4 regions of the Pseudomonas sp. ADAK2 TE3594 genome follow, and region 4 is predicted to be linked to each of the others. Evidence: predicted binding sites of a transcription regulator. Region 4 holds the regulator's gene; each other region holds the start of a gene.
The links. Region 4 encodes sigma-54, which starts transcription at its own class of promoters, with help from an activator protein. Its sites were predicted from a motif close to ANTGGCATNNANNTTGCTNT; they were not measured.

Region 1 (4,212 bases), 6.2 Mb from region 4:
GCAAGAGTTTGTCTACCAGGGTGGTTTTACCATGGTCAACGTGAGCAATGATGGCGATGTTGCGTAGATTTTCGATCACTTGTGTATCTCGATCAGAGGATTCGGTGTGCTGACAAGTCTTGGCAGCGATTTACAGTAGAGTCCGGCAAAGCCGTTACAGCTTGACGGCGGCGTCGGGGGGCCGGTGACGCAGGCCACAGGCAAACAGCCCCGGGCACTTAGCTCGGTCGATAAACGCGCACATTGGCATGCCCCTCACTGAGCAAATGGTGGGCATGCAGGCGACTCATCACGCCTTTGTCGCAATACAACAGGTACTGGCGAGTAGGGTCCAGTTCCTTGAAACGAGCGTTCAATGCATAAAACGGCATCGTCTGCACCTCAATGCCAGCGAGTTCCAGCGGCTCGTCTTCAGCGGCATCCGGGTGACGGATGTCGATGATGATCTGGCCCGCCAGTGCTTCGCTGACTTCTTCGATCTGCAAATCCTGGCCCAATTCGTCGATCACGCGATCGATCGGCACCAGTTTGGCGTTCTCGAGCGCACGCTCAAGTACCGCCATGTCGAATTCTTTCTCTTCATGCTCCACGCGTGGACGCTTGGCGTGGGTCTTTGGGTTCACCGAGATGACCCCGCAGTATTCCGGCATGTGCTTGGCGAAATCGGCAGTACCGATTTCGTTGGCCAGGTCGATGATGTCCTGCTTGTGACTGGCGATCAGCGGGCGCAAGACCAGCTTGTCGGTCACGCAGTCGATCACGGACAGGTTCGGCAACGTCTGGCTCGATACCTGGGAAATCGCTTCGCCGGTGACCAGCGCTTCGATCTCCAGCCGATCGGCAATACGGGAAGCAGCGCGCAACATCATACGCTTCAAAACTACGCCCATATGACTGTTATCGACTTTCCCGAGAATTTCTCCCAGTACTTCCTCGAAAGGCACACTGACAAATAACACGCGTTGGGAGCTGCCGTACTTCTTCCAGATGAAGTGCGCGACTTCCATGACGCCCAGTTCGTGGGCACGTCCGCCCAGATTGAAGAAGCAGAAATGGCTCATCAGCCCGCGGCGCATGATCTGGTAGGCGGCGACGGTGGAGTCGAAGCCACCGGACATCAGTACAAGCGTCTGTTCCAGGGCACCCAGCGGATAACCGCCGATGCTGTTGTGCTGGCTGTGGATCACGAACAACCGTTTGTCGCGAATTTCGATGCGGACTTCGATTTCCGGCTCTTTCAGCGAGATTCCGGCGGCGCCGCACTGACGACGCAGTTGGCTGCCAACGTATTTCTCGACGTCCATGGAGCTGAATTCGTGCTTGCCGGCACGTTTGCAACGCACCGAAAAGATCTTCCCGGCCAGGGCGTCACCAAAATGCTGTTTGCACTTGGCGACGATGTCATCGAAGTCGCCCAACGGGTATTCATCGACCTGCAGGAAATGCGCGATGCCCGGCATGCAGCTCAGGCGCTCGGTCATCTCCTTCAGGGCTTTCGGCTCACTGACGCGGGTTTCCAGCTCGAGATTGTCCCACACACCGTTCACCACCACAGCCGGGTCCAGGTCGCGGAGCACGGTACGGATGTTTTTAGCCAACTGGCGGATGAAACGCATCCGTACCGGGCGGCTCTTGATGGTGATCTCGGGGAAGACTTTTACGATTAGTTTCATGAAAACAGCGCGCGCTGGGCCAGCCGAAAAAGGGGGGCGCGGATTATAGCGGAAATTGCTCAAGGTTTAACCAGTTAATGTGCAGAAGGTTTTGCGCGCACCAAAACAGGTCATTTATGGATTTCGACGCTACATTACAGGGCGAGGTTTTGTGCTTTTTGAGGCATTGCACCTTTATAAGCGTGATATTGGGGCAAAAAACCCATGGTGGGGCACTGGCATGCAATTTGCTCCCTTGTGAGGCAGGTTGCCATGGCAGAGTATTCGCGCCGGCATCACCCACATTCTAAGGGCATCCACTACTAAGCCCGAAGCCACCCGGAGGACACTATGTCGAAGTCGGTTCAACTCATCAAAGATCATGACGTCAAGTGGATTGATCTGCGCTTCACGGACACCAAAGGCACTCAGCACCACGTGACCATGCCGGCTCGCGATGGGCTGGATGAAGCTTTCTTCGAAGAAGGCAAAATGTTCGACGGTTCCTCCATCGCTGGCTGGAAAGGCATCGAAGCTTCCGACATGATCCTGATGCCGGACGACTCCACTGCCGTTCTCGACCCGTTCACCGAAGAGCCGACCCTGATTCTGGTTTGCGACGTGATCGAGCCTTCGACCATGCAAGGCTACGACCGTGACCCACGTGCGATCGCCAAGCGTGCCGAGGAATACCTGAAGTCGACCGGTATCGGTGACACCGTATTCGTTGGTCCAGAGCCTGAGTTCTTCATCTTCGACGAAGTGAAGTTCAAGTCCGACATCTCCGGTTCGATGTTCAAAATCTTCTCCGAACAAGGTTCGTGGATGTCCGACCAGGACGTGGAAGGCGGCAACAAAGGCCACCGTCCAGGCGTCAAAGGCGGCTACTTCCCTGTTCCGCCGTTCGACCACGACCACGAAATCCGTACCTCCATGTGCAACGCCATGGAAGAAATGGGCCTGGTCATCGAAGTTCACCACCACGAAGTGGCGACTGCCGGTCAGAACGAAATCGGCGTGAAGTTCAACACCCTGGTTGCCAAGGCTGACGAAGTTCAAACCCTGAAGTACTGCGTACACAACGTTGCTGACGCATACGGCCGCACCGCGACCTTCATGCCTAAGCCTCTGTACGGCGACAACGGTTCGGGTATGCACGTTCACCTGTCCATCGCCAAAGATGGCAAGAACACCTTCGCTGGCGAAGGCTATGCCGGCCTGTCCGATACAGCTCTGTACTTCATCGGCGGCATCATCAAGCACGGTAAGGCCCTGAACGGCTTCACCAACCCGTCGACCAACTCCTACAAGCGTCTGGTCCCAGGTTTCGAAGCTCCAGTGATGCTGGCTTACTCGGCTCGCAACCGTTCGGCTTCGATCCGTATTCCTTACGTGTCCAGCCCTCGCGCTCGCCGTATCGAAGCTCGCTTCCCGGATCCGGCAGCTAACCCGTACCTGGGCTTCGCTGCACTGTTGATGGCTGGCCTGGACGGCATCCAGAACAAGATCCACCCTGGCGACGCAGCTGACAAAAACCTGTACGACCTGCCGCCTGAAGAGGCGAAAGAGATCCCACAAGTTTGCGGCAGCCTGAAAGAAGCCCTGGAAGAGCTGGACAAAGGTCGTGCGTTCCTGACCAAAGGCGGCGTTTTCAGCGACGACTTCATCGACGCTTACATCGCTCTGAAAAGCGAAGAAGAAATCAAGGTTCGTACCTTCGTACACCCACTGGAATATGAGCTGTACTACAGCTGCTGATCCGGTAGCGTCGCGCTACGCGGCGTGACAAAAGAGAGGCCTCCTTCGGGAGGCCTTTTTTATGGGCGACCGTCTGTCATCGGATGCCCGGTTGCGTGCATCATGGCCTTCATCCGATAAAGCCGAGATGCCCCCATGCGCCTACGCCCATGCCTTGCCCTGCTCACCGCCCTGCTGGCCAACAGCGCTTTTGCCAGCCCGGCACCTGCCGCCCTCGCCCCATTGCTTGGCACCATCGAAGAACGCCTGGCAATTGCCGATCAGGTTGCGCTGAGCAAATGGGACAGCGGCAAACCTGTCGAAGACCGGCAGCGCGAGCGCGAAGTCATTGCCGGTGCTGTCGCCCTGGCACCTGCCTATAAATTGAGCAACGAAGCCGTCGAACAGTTCTTCTCGGCGCAGATCGAGGCCAACAAACTGGTGCAATACGCGCACTTGTCTGACTGGCATGCCCAAGGCAAGGCACCCAACGATCCCCGCCCCGATCTCGTCGGGCAGATCCGCCCGCAACTTGACCGGTTACAAAAACGCCTGCTGCAACAACTGGCCGATTTCAGCCCTTATCGCAACGACCCGCAGTGCCCATCCTGGCTGGCCAAGGCCAATAAAGCCGGCGCCCACGCGCCATTGCGTGAGCTTGCCCAGGTACGCGCCACCGCTGAGTTGTGCAGCGCCAGCCGCTGAGCCGACCTGCCGATGTGCGCTGAAGTGCTCTATGCTCAGCGCTTAGTCGCCAAGAACGGAACAGGGCCGGACACTCGCCCAACGGCCAATGGAAGCCTGCAATGCGCTCATTGTTGTT
Region 2 (4,212 bases), 660 kb from region 4:
TTCTGCACGGGACGATTTGAAACCGGTGGTGGCAACGTTGGCGATGTTGTTGCCGGTCACGTCCAGTTGTTTGTTGGCTGCATAGAGACCGCTAAGGCCGATACTGAAAGACATATTCCACTCCTTTGTGCCGTGTTAGTCGGCTCTATATACCAATGGTTTGTACTTTGGACAGGGCAACGCTGCCCATGCCTGCCAGGTTCAGCATCAACTCACCGCCGGTCTGGCTGATGGTCACGCTGTTAACGGTCGCCGGCAGATAAGTAATCAGCGATGTCGCCTTGCTATCGATGGTGGCCGTCGCGCCGAAGGTGTAAGTACCCGCCGGTGCTACCGCGCCCGCATCGTCCTTGCCGTCCCAGATGAAACTGGTGTTGCCGGCACTTTGACTGCCCAACTCGAGAGTACGGATGGTCTTGCCTTCCGAGTTGTTGATCTTGACGGTGGCGGCGGCAACCGAAGTTGGCACCACGACGGTCCCGTTGAGGCTCTTGGAGGTGTCGACCACGGCTTTGTCGGTCTGCGCGATGACCGAACGGCCCACCAGCGAAGAAGCCTGCAAGGCTTGCGAGGAGCTGTAGCTGCTGGCAAGGCCGCTGACTGTATCGTTCAGCGTGGTGATACCTTCCAGGCTACTGAACTGCGCCAGCTGGGCCACGAACTCGCTGTTGTCCTGAGGATCGAGCGGGTTCTGGTTTTTCAGCTGAGTTACCAGCAGTTGCAGGAACGCGTCCTTGCCCAGCGCCTGGCCGCCGGTAGCGGCCGAGGTCAGGCTGTCTTTGTTGGTAGTGGTCTGGACCGAAGAGTTGGCCAGAACATCGCTGATAACGCTCATACGAATCGCCCCTTATCACTGACCGAGGGTCAGGACCTTCTGCATCATGGTTTTGGCGGTGTTCATCATCTCGGCGTTGGTCTGGAACGAACGGCTCGCGGAAATCATGTCGGCCATTTCTTCGACGACGTTGACGTTGGGGTAGTAGACGTAGCCCTTGGCATCGGCAGCCGGATGGTTCGGCTCGTAGCGCGCTTCAAGATTGCTCTGGTCTTCGACCACGCCCAGTACTTGCACGCCTTGACCGGCAGCGTCCTGGTTCTGGAACAGCGAATCGCTGCCGCCGCTCTGGCCGCCCTGGAACATGGTGGCGAACACCGGGTGACGGGCGCGATAAGTCTGGTCGATGCTCGACGAGACGGTCTCGGCGTTGGCGATGTTCGAGGCGACGGTGTTCAAGCGAGTGGTCTGGGCACTCATGCCGCTACCGGCAATGTTGAAAACACTGGATAGAGACATGGATTACTCTCCGCGCAGGGCTGACACCAGCCCTTTGAATTTACTGTTGAGCAGGGTGAAGCTGGCCTGGAAGTTAACCGCGTTTTCCGCGTAGTTCGACTGTTCCAGTTGGGCGTCCACGGTGTTCTGGTCGATCGACGGTTGCATCGGCGTGCGATACATCAGCGACTCGTCGCCATTGCCCAGGCCTTCAGCTTCGATGTGACGGCTGTTGGTCATGTTCAAGGCGAACCTGCCGTTTTTGGTTTTCTCGTTCTGCTCGGCGAGCACTTTCGAGAAGTCCAGATCCCGAGCCTTGTAGTTCGGGGTGTCGGCGTTGGCGATGTTGTTGGCCAGGACTTCGGCACGCTGAGCGCGGAAGCCCAGGGCTTGTTCGTGGATACCGAGCGCTTTATCGAAGCTGATGCTCATGTCGGGAAACCTTCGGGTGACCTGATTTTTCGTAACATGGACATAGCAAGCGGCGTGCCAATTCAAAAAAGCCCGTAAACCGGGGCTTTGCAGGCAGTGGCAAGGCGGCAATGCCAGAAAAGCGGCAACCGATTTCCGCCGCCTGCCGCTTTTCTGCCGCTTCCGACGAGCTACACCGACCACTGTAGGAGCGAGGCTTGCCCGCGAAGGCGGTGTATCAGACACAAAATCGCTGACTGACACATCGCCTTCGCGGGCAAGCCTCGCTCCTACAGGTGATGCGGCGAGAATGAGAAATCAGGCACAAAAAAAACGGGAGCCCCTGAGGACTCCCGTTTTTATGCCTGCCGCTTTTGCATCACTTCGCCTGGTAAATGATCCCCGGGCTGCACTGGACCATCTGGTAATGATCCGGCAAACCGTTCAGCGCTTCGGACGCGCCAAGGAACAGATAACCGCCCGGCTTCAGCGTGCTGTGAATGCGCAACAGGATGTCTTTCTTCACCTCGGCGGAGAAGTAGATCAGCACGTTGCGGCAGAACACGATATCGAACTTGCCCAGGGCCGCGTAGCTGTCGAGCAGGTTGAACGAGCGAAATTCCACCCGACTCTTGATCGGCGCCTTGATCGCCCAGCGTCCCGGCCCTTTCGGGTCGAAGTAACGCTGAAGGCGCTCGGGCGACAGACCGCGGCCGATGGCCAGGCTGTCGTACTCGCCGGTTTTGCAGTTGGTCAGCATAGTGCCGGACAGGTCAGTGGCAACGATCTGCACGCCCATCTTCAACTGGCCCATGTTGACCCGCTCGAACTCATCAATGGACATCGACAACGAATACGGTTCCTGGCCCGACGAACACGCTGCCGACCAGATCCGCAGGCGCTGGCCGGGGGCTGCCTTGATCGCTTCGGGCAATACCTTGTTCTTCAAGACTTCAAACGGATAGGTGTCACGAAACCACAAGGTTTCGTTGGTGGTCATGGCATCCACCACCATCTCGCGCAAACCGCTGCGCGGCTGAGTCTGGATGCGCTGAACCAGCTCACCCAGCGATTTGATGCCCTGCTGTTCCATCAGTTTGTTGAGACGGCTCGAGACCAGGTATTGCTTGTTTTCACCGAGCAAAATGCCACAGGCTTTTTCCAGGAATACCCGGAACTGTTCAAAATCCAAATTACCCGTAGACAAAGATGCCGCCTCTTAAATCGTGTTGACCGCCAGGGACAGAAGGCCCCTAGCTGTTATCTGCTGCTTTGATCCGGTCGACTACCCGGGATGCCAGGTCATCAGGACGGAATTTGGCCAGGAAGTCATCGGCACCGACCTTCTTGACCATCGCCTGATTGAACACACCCGACAACGAAGTGTGCAGGATGATATGCAGCTTTTGCATGCGCGGGTCGTTGCGGATCTCGGCCGTCAGGGTGTACCCGTCCATCTCCGGCATCTCGATGTCGGAAATCATCATCAGGAACTCTTCTTCCGGCTTCTTGCCCTCGTCGACCAGCTTGCGCAGGTAATCCAGCGCTTGTTTGCCGTCGTTCAACGCGACCACTTCGACACCGACCGTTTGCAGGCAACGGGTCACCTGCTTGCGCGCCACCGATGAGTCATCGACCGTCAGCACGCGCAAGGACAACGCCTTGTGCTGAGTCTCGACATCCACCACGCCCACCGAAATCGCTTCAGGAGTCGGTGCCACTTCCGCCAGCACCTTCTCGACGTCGATGATTTCGACTAACTGATTGTCGACCCGAGTCACAGCCGTCAAGTAATGATCGCGCCCGGTGCCCTTGGGTGGCGGATGAATCTCCTCCCAGTTCATGTTGACGATGCGCTCCACCGACCGAACCAGGAAACCCTGGGTCTTGGTGTTGTACTCCGTGATGATCACGAAGGGATTGCTTTGATCTTTCAGCGCTCCGGAACCGGTCGCCATTGCCAGATCCAGAATCGGAATGGTCGCCCCCCGAATATTCGCCACACCGCACACGACAGGACTGGACTTGGGCATCAGGGTCAGCTTGGGGCATTGCAGCACCTCACGAACCTTGAATACGTTGATGCCATACAGCTGCTGGCCGTCAAGACGGAACAACAACAGCTCAAGGCGATTCTGCCCTACCAGTTGCGTGCGCTGGTTCACCGAATCCATTACACCAGCCATGCCCAGACTCCTACACCAACGCTAAGTGTGTTTGCGACGCACATTCATCACTAAACGGCACGGCGCTTGCTTTTTAACTTTTATGAACACAGAACCGACATTTTTCCGACACCTGACATCAACCTGCCGCAGATTACTCTGTGCGATGTCGGCCGCTTGCCTGTTCAACGCTGGCAGCCCTGCCCTTGCTGACGCAGTTACCTTGCCTGACATGCTTATCGGCGTCACTCAGGGCTTTCTTGAATTCACCGTAGAAGACTATCTGGCCACGAGTCAAACACAAGGACGCTACGAAATCGAGGTCAACCAGCTCGATCCGCGCCTGCGCATGCCTATGTGCGA
Region 3 (4,212 bases), 750 kb from region 4:
AGCAACAGGACGCCCACCATCAGGTGTTTAAGATTCAACATAGCCACCTAGAAAGGGAACAGCGGGCTGAGGAAGAAACGGTCGAACCAGCCTGGCTGACTCGCATCGGCAAACGCGCCGGTGCCCGAATAGGTGATGCGTGCATCGGCGACGCGGGTCGACGACACGGTGTTGTCGGTGGCGATGTCATCGGCGCGAACGAGGCCGGCAATCCGCACCAGTTCATCACCGGTGTTGAGGGTCAGCCACTTCTCGCCGCGCACGGCGATGATGCCATTGGGCAACACGTCAGCGACGGTCACGGTGATCGAACCGGTCAGGCTGTTACTCTGGCCGGACTTGCTGTCGCCCTTCGTTGAGCGGTCGGCGCTATAGCCGGCGTTCAGACTCAAGTCATTGCCACCGATCGGGTTATTGGTGGTCAGGCTGGAGCCAAACAACGAGGTCAGGCCAACCTTGTTATCGCTGTTCTTGTCGATCTGCGAGTTGGCGTTCTTGCTCGCCTGGGTGCGCTCGTTCAGGGTGATGGTGATGATGTCACCGACCCGGAACGCCTTGCGGTCGCTGTACAGGTTCTGTTCGAAACCGGCCTGGTAGATCGAGCCGTTATTGGCGGCAGCCGGCAGCGGCGTGCGCGGCAACACCGGGGCGTAGAAAGGGTCATTAGGCTTGGGCGGCGGAGCGACGCAGCCCGCGAGCACGACGGCCCCACTCAGTGCCAGAACAGATACAAAGCGATTCATGACCCTACCTCACGGTATTGCAGGCGACCTCATGGCCGCCTCATAGACTTGATTACAGATTCTGCGTTACGAACGAGAGCATCTGGTCGGCGGTGGAGATCACCTTGGAGTTCATCTCGTAAGCGCGCTGAGTGGTGATCATGTTGACCATCTCTTCAACGGTGCTGACGTTGGACGTTTCCAGGGTGTTCTGCAGCGTGGTACCGAAACCGGCGAGGCCCGGCGTGCCGATTTGCGGCGCGCCACTGGCAGCGGTTTCCAGGAACAGGTTGTTACCCACCGCTTGCAGACCGGCCGGGTTGATGAAGTCGGCGGTTTGCAGGTTGCCGATCACCTGGGAGGCCGGGTTGCCGGCAACAGTGACGGACACCGTGCCGTCACGGCCGACGGTGAACGTCTGGGCGTCGTTCGGAATGACAATGGCCGGCTCCAGGGCGAAGCCGCTGGCGTTGACGATCTGACCGTTGGAATCCAGGTGGAACGTACCGTCACGGGTGTAGGCCGTGGTGCCGTCCGGCTGCAGAATCTGGAAGAAACCGCGACCGTCGACGGCCAGGTCAAGCGGCTGCTCGGTGGTTTGCAGGCTGCCGGCAGTGAAGTTTTTCTGGGTGCCGACGATGCGCACACCGGTACCCACTTGCAGACCCGACGGCAATTCGCTGTCCTGGGTCGACTGGGCGCCCGGCTGGCGTTTGATCTGATACAGCAAGTCCTGGAACTCGGCGCGGTCACGTTTGAAACCCGTGGTCGATACGTTCGCCAGGTTGTTGGAAATGGTGGTGAGGTTGGTGTCCTGGGCGGACAGACCTGTTTTGGCAACCCATAGAGCCGGAAGCATTCGATTCTCCTCGTGCGCCTGTTTTACGGCGCGACGTTCTGATAATTAGCTGATCTGCAAGACCCGAGCCATGGCCTGGTCATCGTCTTTGGCGGTGTTCATCATCTTGATGTGCAGCTCGAACTGCTTGGCCAGCGCCAGCACCGAGGTCATTTCTTCCACGGCATTGACGTTGCTCGACTCCAGGAACCCGGACACCAGTTTGACGTTGGCATCGGCTTGCGCCGGCTTGCCGTCCTTGGTGTGGATCGAACCGTCCAGGCCTTTGGTCATGTTCTTGAAGTCCGGGTTGACCAGTTTGATGCGGTCGACTTCGGCCATCACCCGTGGACCTTCGCCCATCGCACGAATGCTGATGGTGCCGTCTTCGCCGACTTCGATTTGCTGCTCGGGCGGCACGGCAATCGGCCCGCCATTGCCTACCACCGGCATACCATTGCCGGCACGCAGCACGCCCAAGGCGTCAACGTTCAGGCTACCGGTGCGCACGTAGCTTTCACCGCCATTGGGGTTCTGCACCGCGATCCAGCCATTGCCCTGCACCGCAACGTCGAGGTCGCGACCGGTTTGCACCAGCGCACCCGGGGAGAAGTCGGTGGCCGGACGCTCGGTCATGGCAAACGCACGCGCCGGAAAGCTGTCACCAAACACCGGCATCGAACGGGCCTGTTCCAGGTCCTTCTGAAAACCGTTGGTAGAGATGTTCGCCAGGTTGTTGGCATGAGCCTTCTGCGCCAGTGCATTCTGGCTGGCGCCGGTCATTGCCACATAAAGGTACTTGTCCACACTCTTTCCTCTGCATGCCGGACGTTTGCCGCCCACCGCTGTACTGCTGAGCCATAAGCAATTTGCAGACCAACTTTTTTCTGGCGGCGCAGGGCCCGGCAAACAAAGGACTTGAGGGATTCAGAGAGGATTGGGGAAATGTATCGAAGACGAAAAACCGGCGGTGTTATGCCGTTTGGTGGCAACGCTTGACCTGAGTGTTGCCTGTACCGACGTTATCGCGGGCAAGCCCGCTCCCACAGGTTACTTGGTGTTCACAGATTGAGTGACCCATGAAGATCTTTGTGGGAGCGGGCTTGCCCGCGATGAAGCCAGCACAAACACAGCAAGGCTCAGCTAAGACTCAGTCTTGCCAACCTCATACTCACGCAACTTATTGGCAATGGTCGTATGCGAAACCCCCAGCCGCTTGCCCAGTTGCCGACTGCTCGGATGCTCGGAATACAAACGCTCCAGCACCGCTTTCTCAAAGCGCCCGACAATCTCGTCCAAACCACCCTCAAGAGAAAAATCGCCAAGCGGCTGACGCACGCCGTAGTCCGGCAGGCGAATATGCTCGGCTTTGACGGTGCCGCCATCGCACAGGGAAACGGCCTGGAACAGTACGTTTTCCAACTGCCGCACGTTACCCGGCCAATGATAATGACTGAGTCGCTCCATCGCCGCCGGCGCCAGTTTCGGCAACGGGCAACCGATCTGCCGACTGGCCTGATCGAGAAAGTGCTCCACCAGCGGCGCCAGTCCGTCGAGGCATTCGCGCAGCGGTGGGATGTGCAGCGAGAGCACGTTCAAACGGTGGTACAAATCCTGGCGAAACTCACCGCGAGCGCACAGCTCGGACAAATCCACCTGAGTGGCGCAGATCACCCGCACATCCAGATAGACCTCTTCATCGCTACCGACACGACGGAAGCAGCCATCCTGCAAGAAGCGCAGCAATTTCACCTGCAAGCGCGGGCTCATTTCGCCGACGCCGTCGAGGAACAACGTTCCGCCCGCCGTCAACTCCAACAGCCCAAGCTTGCCTTCGGCCCGCGCCCCTTCGAAGGCGCCGGGGCCATAGCCGAACAATTCAGTCTCGGCCATGGACTCCGGCAGACCGGCGCAGTTGAGCGCCATCAACGGTGACTGCCCACGCGGGCTCGCCAGGTGACAGGCCCGCGCCAACAACTCTTTGCCGGTGCCGGTTTCGCCTTCTATCAATAGCGGCGCATCCAGTGGCGCCATGCGTCGTGCCTCGCGCACCACCGCCGCCATCACTTTCGAGCTCTGGAAAATGCTGTCGAAACCACGCAATTCCTGCTTGCGCACGTTATAGATGCGCTCACCTACCCGATCCGCCCGGTGCAACGTCAACACTGCACCGGCCATGGCCTCGCTTTCGTCATGCTCCGACTGCAGCGGTGCGATGTCGGCGAGAAACACATCGCCCTTGACCTTGACCCGCAAGCCGTTGATCCGTGACTTGTTGGCACGTACCAGTTCCGGCAAATCAAAATCCTCGGCGTACCGCGACAGCGGAATCCCCGGCACCTCGTCCACCCGCACCCCGAGCAACTGCGCTGCCGCACGGTTGGCCGCGACAATGGAGCCGCCCATGTCGATCGACAGCACCGGAAACTCCAAGGCACCGAGCAAGGCATTGAGTTCCATATGCCGACGCTCGCTGGGCATCAGCCCTACGCGCTTGACGCCAAATACCCCGCCAATCGCCTCGAACTTCGGACGCAACGCCTGGAACTGAATATTGATCAGGTTCGGGCAGTGCAGGTAGATCGCATTGCCGTGCTCACCGCCCACTTCGCCGCGAGCGACGTTGATCCCGTACTCGACCAGCAGGTTGAG
Region 4 (4,212 bases):
GAGGGCGGTACTTTTACCTGAGCCGGAGCGGCCACTGACGATGATCAGGCGCATGATTAGTGACCGTTCTGCTCGTCCAGGACAACCTGATACAACGCTTCGTTGCTCGGGGCGCTGCGCAGTTTTTCACGCACCTCCTTGCGATCCAGCATGCTGGCGATCTGGCGGAGCAATTCCAGGTGTGCATCGGTGGCGGCTTCCGGGACCAGCAGTACAAACAGCAGGTCAACCGGCGCACCGTCGATGGCGTCGAAATCGATGGGTGCATCCAGGTGCATCAAGGCACTGATGGGCGATTCGCAGCCCTTGAGACGGCAGTGGGGGATGGCGATGCCGTTGCCAAAACCGGTGGAGCCGAGTTTTTCACGGGCGACCAGACTCTCGAAGACATCCTGCATGGCCAGATCCGGCACTTCGCGATGGATGAGGTTGGCAATTTGCTCGAGGGCTTTCTTTTTACTGCCGCCCGGCACGTTCACCAGGGAACGGCCGGGGGTCAGGATGCTTTCAAGTCGGATCATGGGTTGGGAGTGTTAACGACCGGTCGCGCCCTGGAGGAGGCTCTGGGTCTTTTCCTTATGCTTTTTGAGTTGTTTATCCAGCTTGTCGGTCAGTGCGTCGATCGCTGCGTACATATCGGTATGTTCCGCATTAGCGACCACTTCATTGCCGGGAATATGCAGCGTGGCTTCGATTTTCTGCTTGAGCTTCTCGACCGTCATCGTGACCTGCACGTTGGTGATCTTGTCGAAATGCCTCTCTAATCGTTCGAGTTTTTCGCCGATGTAGGTGCGAAGAGGTTCGGTCACTTCCAGTTGGTGTCCACTGATGTTGACTTGCATACAGCTTCTCCTTCGTTGCCAGTGCATAAAGCGGTAGATCAGATGATCTACCACTGGAACGCTGTGGCGTGGCTCTACATCAACCGCTTGCGTTCGCTCGAAGGCGCGATCCCGAGGGATTCGCGGTACTTGGCGACGGTGCGGCGAGCCACCTGAATGCCTTGTGCCTCCAGTAAACCAGCGATCTTGCTGTCACTCAACGGCTTTTTCTGATTTTCCGCGGCAACCAGTTTTTTGATGATCGCGCGGATCGCCGTGGACGAGCATTCACCGCCTTCTGAGGTACTGACGTGGCTGGAAAAAAAGTATTTCAGTTCATAGATGCCCCGCGGGGTATGCATGAATTTTTGCGTGGTCACCCGTGAAATCGTCGATTCATGCATGCCCACCGCTTCGGCGATGTCGTGCAGCACCAACGGCTTCATGGCTTCGTCACCGTATTCAAGAAAGCCGCGTTGATGCTCGACGATCTGGGTGGCGACTTTCATCAGGGTTTCATTGCGGCTTTGCAGGCTCTTGATGAACCAGCGAGCTTCCTGCAACTGATTACGCATGAAGGTGTTATCAGCGCTGGTATCGGCGCGACGCACGAAACCGGCGTATTGGGCGTTGACACGCAGGCGTGGCACCGATTCCTGATTCAACTCCACCAGCCAGCGCTCGTTGTCCTTGCGCACAATCACATCGGGAACGACGTATTCGGCTTCGGTGGACTCGATTTGTGAGCCTGGGCGCGGGTTGAGGCTCTGGACCAATTCGATGACCTGACGCAGTTCATCTTCCTTGAGCTTCATGCGACGCATCAGTTGGCTGTAGTCGCGGCTGCCGAGCAAGTCGATGTAATCGGTGACCAGGCGCTTGGCCTCGGCCAGCCAAGGGGTCTTGGCGGGCAGCTGGCGCAGTTGCAGCAGCAGGCATTCACCGAGGTTGCGGGCGCCGATGCCTGCGGGTTCGAACTGCTGGATGCGGTGCAGGACGGCTTCGATTTCGTCCAGTTCGATGTCCAGTTCCGGGTCGAACGCCTCGAGGATTTCCTCAAGGGTTTCGTCCAGGTAGCCCTGATTATTGATGCAGTCGATCAGGGTCACGGCGATCAGGCGATCGGTGTCGGACATCGGTGCCAGGTTCAGTTGCCAGAGCAAATGGCTTTGCAGGCTTTCACCGACGGATGTGCGGGTGGTGAAATCCCACTCGTCGTCATCGTTGCTCGGCAGGCTGCTGGCGCTGGTCTGGTAGACGTCTTCCCAGGCAGTATCGACGGGCAATTCGTTGGGAATGCGCTCATTCCAGTCGCCTTCCTCGAGGTTGTCCACCGTTGGGGCGGTTTCCTGGTAGGAGGGTTCCTGAATGTCGGCGTTGGGTTTCTGTTCGGCGCTATCGGCCAAGGGGTCGGCGTTATCGAAGTCGTCGCCTTCTTCCTGGCGTTCGAGCATCGGATTGGACTCCAGGGCCTCCTGGATTTCCTGTTGCAGGTCCAGGGTCGACAATTGGAGCAGGCGGATGGCCTGTTGCAGCTGCGGTGTCATCGTCAGCTGCTGGCCCATTCTCAAGACTAGCGATGGTTTCATGGCAGGGGCTTAACACCTTATTCGCCGGCGCACATGCGCCATCCACTACAGGGCGCCGAAGCGCCAAACATAAGCAAATTATATGCCTGAAACTGAAGTGTTTGCCTAGAGCGCTGTAACAATAAAAACTTATTGATTTTTTATTGAAGTGCGCGCGCTCTCGGCGACCCGGGCACCTCAGTGCTTACAGGCGGAACTCATGACCCAGATACACTTCCTTGACCAGCTCATTGGCCAGGATGGTGGCGGAGTCACCTTCAGCGATCAGTTGGCCGTCGTTGACGATGTAGGCGGTTTCGCAGATATCTAGGGTTTCGCGGACGTTGTGGTCCGTGATCAGCACACCAATGCCTTTGGCCTTGAGGTGATGAATGATCTGCTTGATGTCGCCCACCGAAATCGGGTCCACACCGGCGAAGGGTTCGTCGAGGAGGATGAATTTCGGATTGGTGGCCAGTGCCCGGGCGATTTCCACGCGGCGGCGTTCACCACCGGACAGGCTCATGCCGAGGTTGTCGCGGATGTGGTGGATGTGAAATTCCTGCAGCAGGCTTTCCAGCTCTTTGCGACGACCGGCCTTGTCGAGTTCCTTGCGTGTCTCGAGGATGGCCATGATGTTGTCGGCCACCGACAGTTTGCGGAAGATCGACGCTTCTTGCGGAAGATAGCCGATACCCGCCTTCGCACGACCGTGCATCGGCTGGTGGCTGACATCCAGGTCGTCGATCAGTACGCGACCCTGATCGGCCTGTACCAGGCCGACAATCATGTAGAAACAGGTGGTTTTACCGGCGCCGTTAGGGCCAAGCAGGCCGACGATCTGACCGCTGTCGATGGACAGGCTGACGTCGCGCACGACCTGACGGCTCTTGTAGCTCTTGGCCAGATGCTGAGCTTTCAGAGTTGCCATTACTGGGCCTTTTGCTCGTCGGTTTTCTTCTTCGGCTGGATCACCATGTCGATGCGAGGACGTGTCTCGGTGACCTTGTTACCCGTGGCGCGACCGGCGCTCGCAAGCTTTTTCACCGTGTCGTAGACGATTTTCTCGCCTTGGGTGGTGTTGTTGTCTTTGTCGACGACTTTTGCCTTGTCGATCAGCACGACGCGGTTTTGTGCGGCGTGGTACTGGATGGTCACCCCCCAGCCCTGAACAGGCTTGGTGTCGCCAGCGGTCTGCAGTTGCTCAAAGTAGGCGAGGTTGCCCACCGAAGTCACCACGTCAATGTCGCCGGTAGGTGTGCGGGTGATGGTCACGGTGTTGCCTTTAACGATCATCGAGCCCTGGGTGATGATCACATCACCTTTATAGGTGGCAACGCCATTCTTGTCGTCCAGTTGGGCATCGTCGGCCTGAATGCGGATAGGCTGCTCTTGATCGTTCGGCAGAGCCCAGGCGCTCACGCTTCCCAGTGCTGCGCCCAGACTGAGCAAAATAGGGAGAGTTTTAACGAGCCTCATACTGTCCTCTTACGTTCGATAGCAGGTGTATCCTGCTTTCTTTCAAGTACGCTTTCATTCCGTTGCCTGTCGATACACCGCCAGCGCCGTCGATTCTAACGGGTTGATCGGTCTGCGCATATTGCTGCTGCGGGAACACGGTCATACGGGTGGTGGTAATCAGGGTTTTACGGTTTTTTTCGTCGAAACGAGTGATACGTACCGAATCAATCAGCTCGACCTGAGTGCCGTCCGGATTGACTTCGCCGCGCTCGCTCTGGACATGCCAGGGGAACTCGGTGCCACGGAACATATTCAGGTCAGGATTGGTCAGCAGCGTCACTTCGGTCGCTTTCAGGTGTTCG

Region 1: a site for sigma-54 is predicted at 1,888-1,907, ahead of glnA (glutamate--ammonia ligase). Genes of this name have one in related genera too.
Region 2: a site for sigma-54 is predicted at 1,748-1,767, ahead of flgB (flagellar basal body rod protein FlgB). Genes of this name have one in related genera too.
Region 3: a site for sigma-54 is predicted at 2,422-2,441, ahead of AB7M22_RS04195 (flagellar basal body rod protein FlgF). Genes of this name have one in related genera too.

Annotation. Positions count from the first base shown of each region.
Region 1 is NZ_JBRJGV010000001.1:6,382,804-6,387,015, reverse strand. It holds gene typA (translational GTPase TypA) at 1-79, opposite strand, end outside; gene thiI (tRNA uracil 4-sulfurtransferase ThiI) at 219-1,673, opposite strand; gene glnA (glutamate--ammonia ligase) at 2,004-3,410, shown strand; gene AB7M22_RS28770 (chorismate mutase) at 3,546-4,094, shown strand; gene AB7M22_RS28765 (DUF4124 domain-containing protein) at 4,196-4,212, shown strand, end outside.
Region 2 is NZ_JBRJGV010000001.1:842,777-846,988, reverse strand. It holds gene flgE (flagellar hook protein FlgE) at 1-114, opposite strand, end outside; gene flgD (flagellar hook assembly protein FlgD) at 146-835, opposite strand; gene flgC (flagellar basal body rod protein FlgC) at 851-1,294, opposite strand; gene flgB (flagellar basal body rod protein FlgB) at 1,298-1,705, opposite strand; gene cheR (protein-glutamate O-methyltransferase CheR) at 2,064-2,891, opposite strand; gene AB7M22_RS03735 (chemotaxis protein CheV) at 2,938-3,870, opposite strand; gene flgA (flagellar basal body P-ring formation chaperone FlgA) at 3,953-4,212, shown strand, end outside.
Region 3 is NZ_JBRJGV010000001.1:938,752-942,963, reverse strand. It holds gene AB7M22_RS04210 (flagellar basal body P-ring protein FlgI) at 1-41, opposite strand, end outside; gene flgH (flagellar basal body L-ring protein FlgH) at 48-743, opposite strand; gene flgG (flagellar basal-body rod protein FlgG) at 796-1,581, opposite strand; gene AB7M22_RS04195 (flagellar basal body rod protein FlgF) at 1,627-2,367, opposite strand; gene AB7M22_RS04190 (sigma-54-dependent phenylalanine hydroxylase transcriptional regulator PhhR) at 2,704-4,212, opposite strand, start outside.
Region 4 is NZ_JBRJGV010000001.1:186,187-190,398, forward strand. It holds gene rapZ (RNase adapter RapZ) at 1-54, opposite strand, end outside; gene ptsN (PTS IIA-like nitrogen regulatory protein PtsN) at 57-521, opposite strand; gene hpf (ribosome hibernation-promoting factor, HPF/YfiA family) at 534-842, opposite strand; gene AB7M22_RS00790 (RNA polymerase factor sigma-54) at 917-2,410, opposite strand; gene lptB (LPS export ABC transporter ATP-binding protein) at 2,595-3,320, opposite strand; gene lptA (lipopolysaccharide transport periplasmic protein LptA) at 3,320-3,868, opposite strand; gene lptC (LPS export ABC transporter periplasmic protein LptC) at 3,855-4,212, opposite strand, start outside.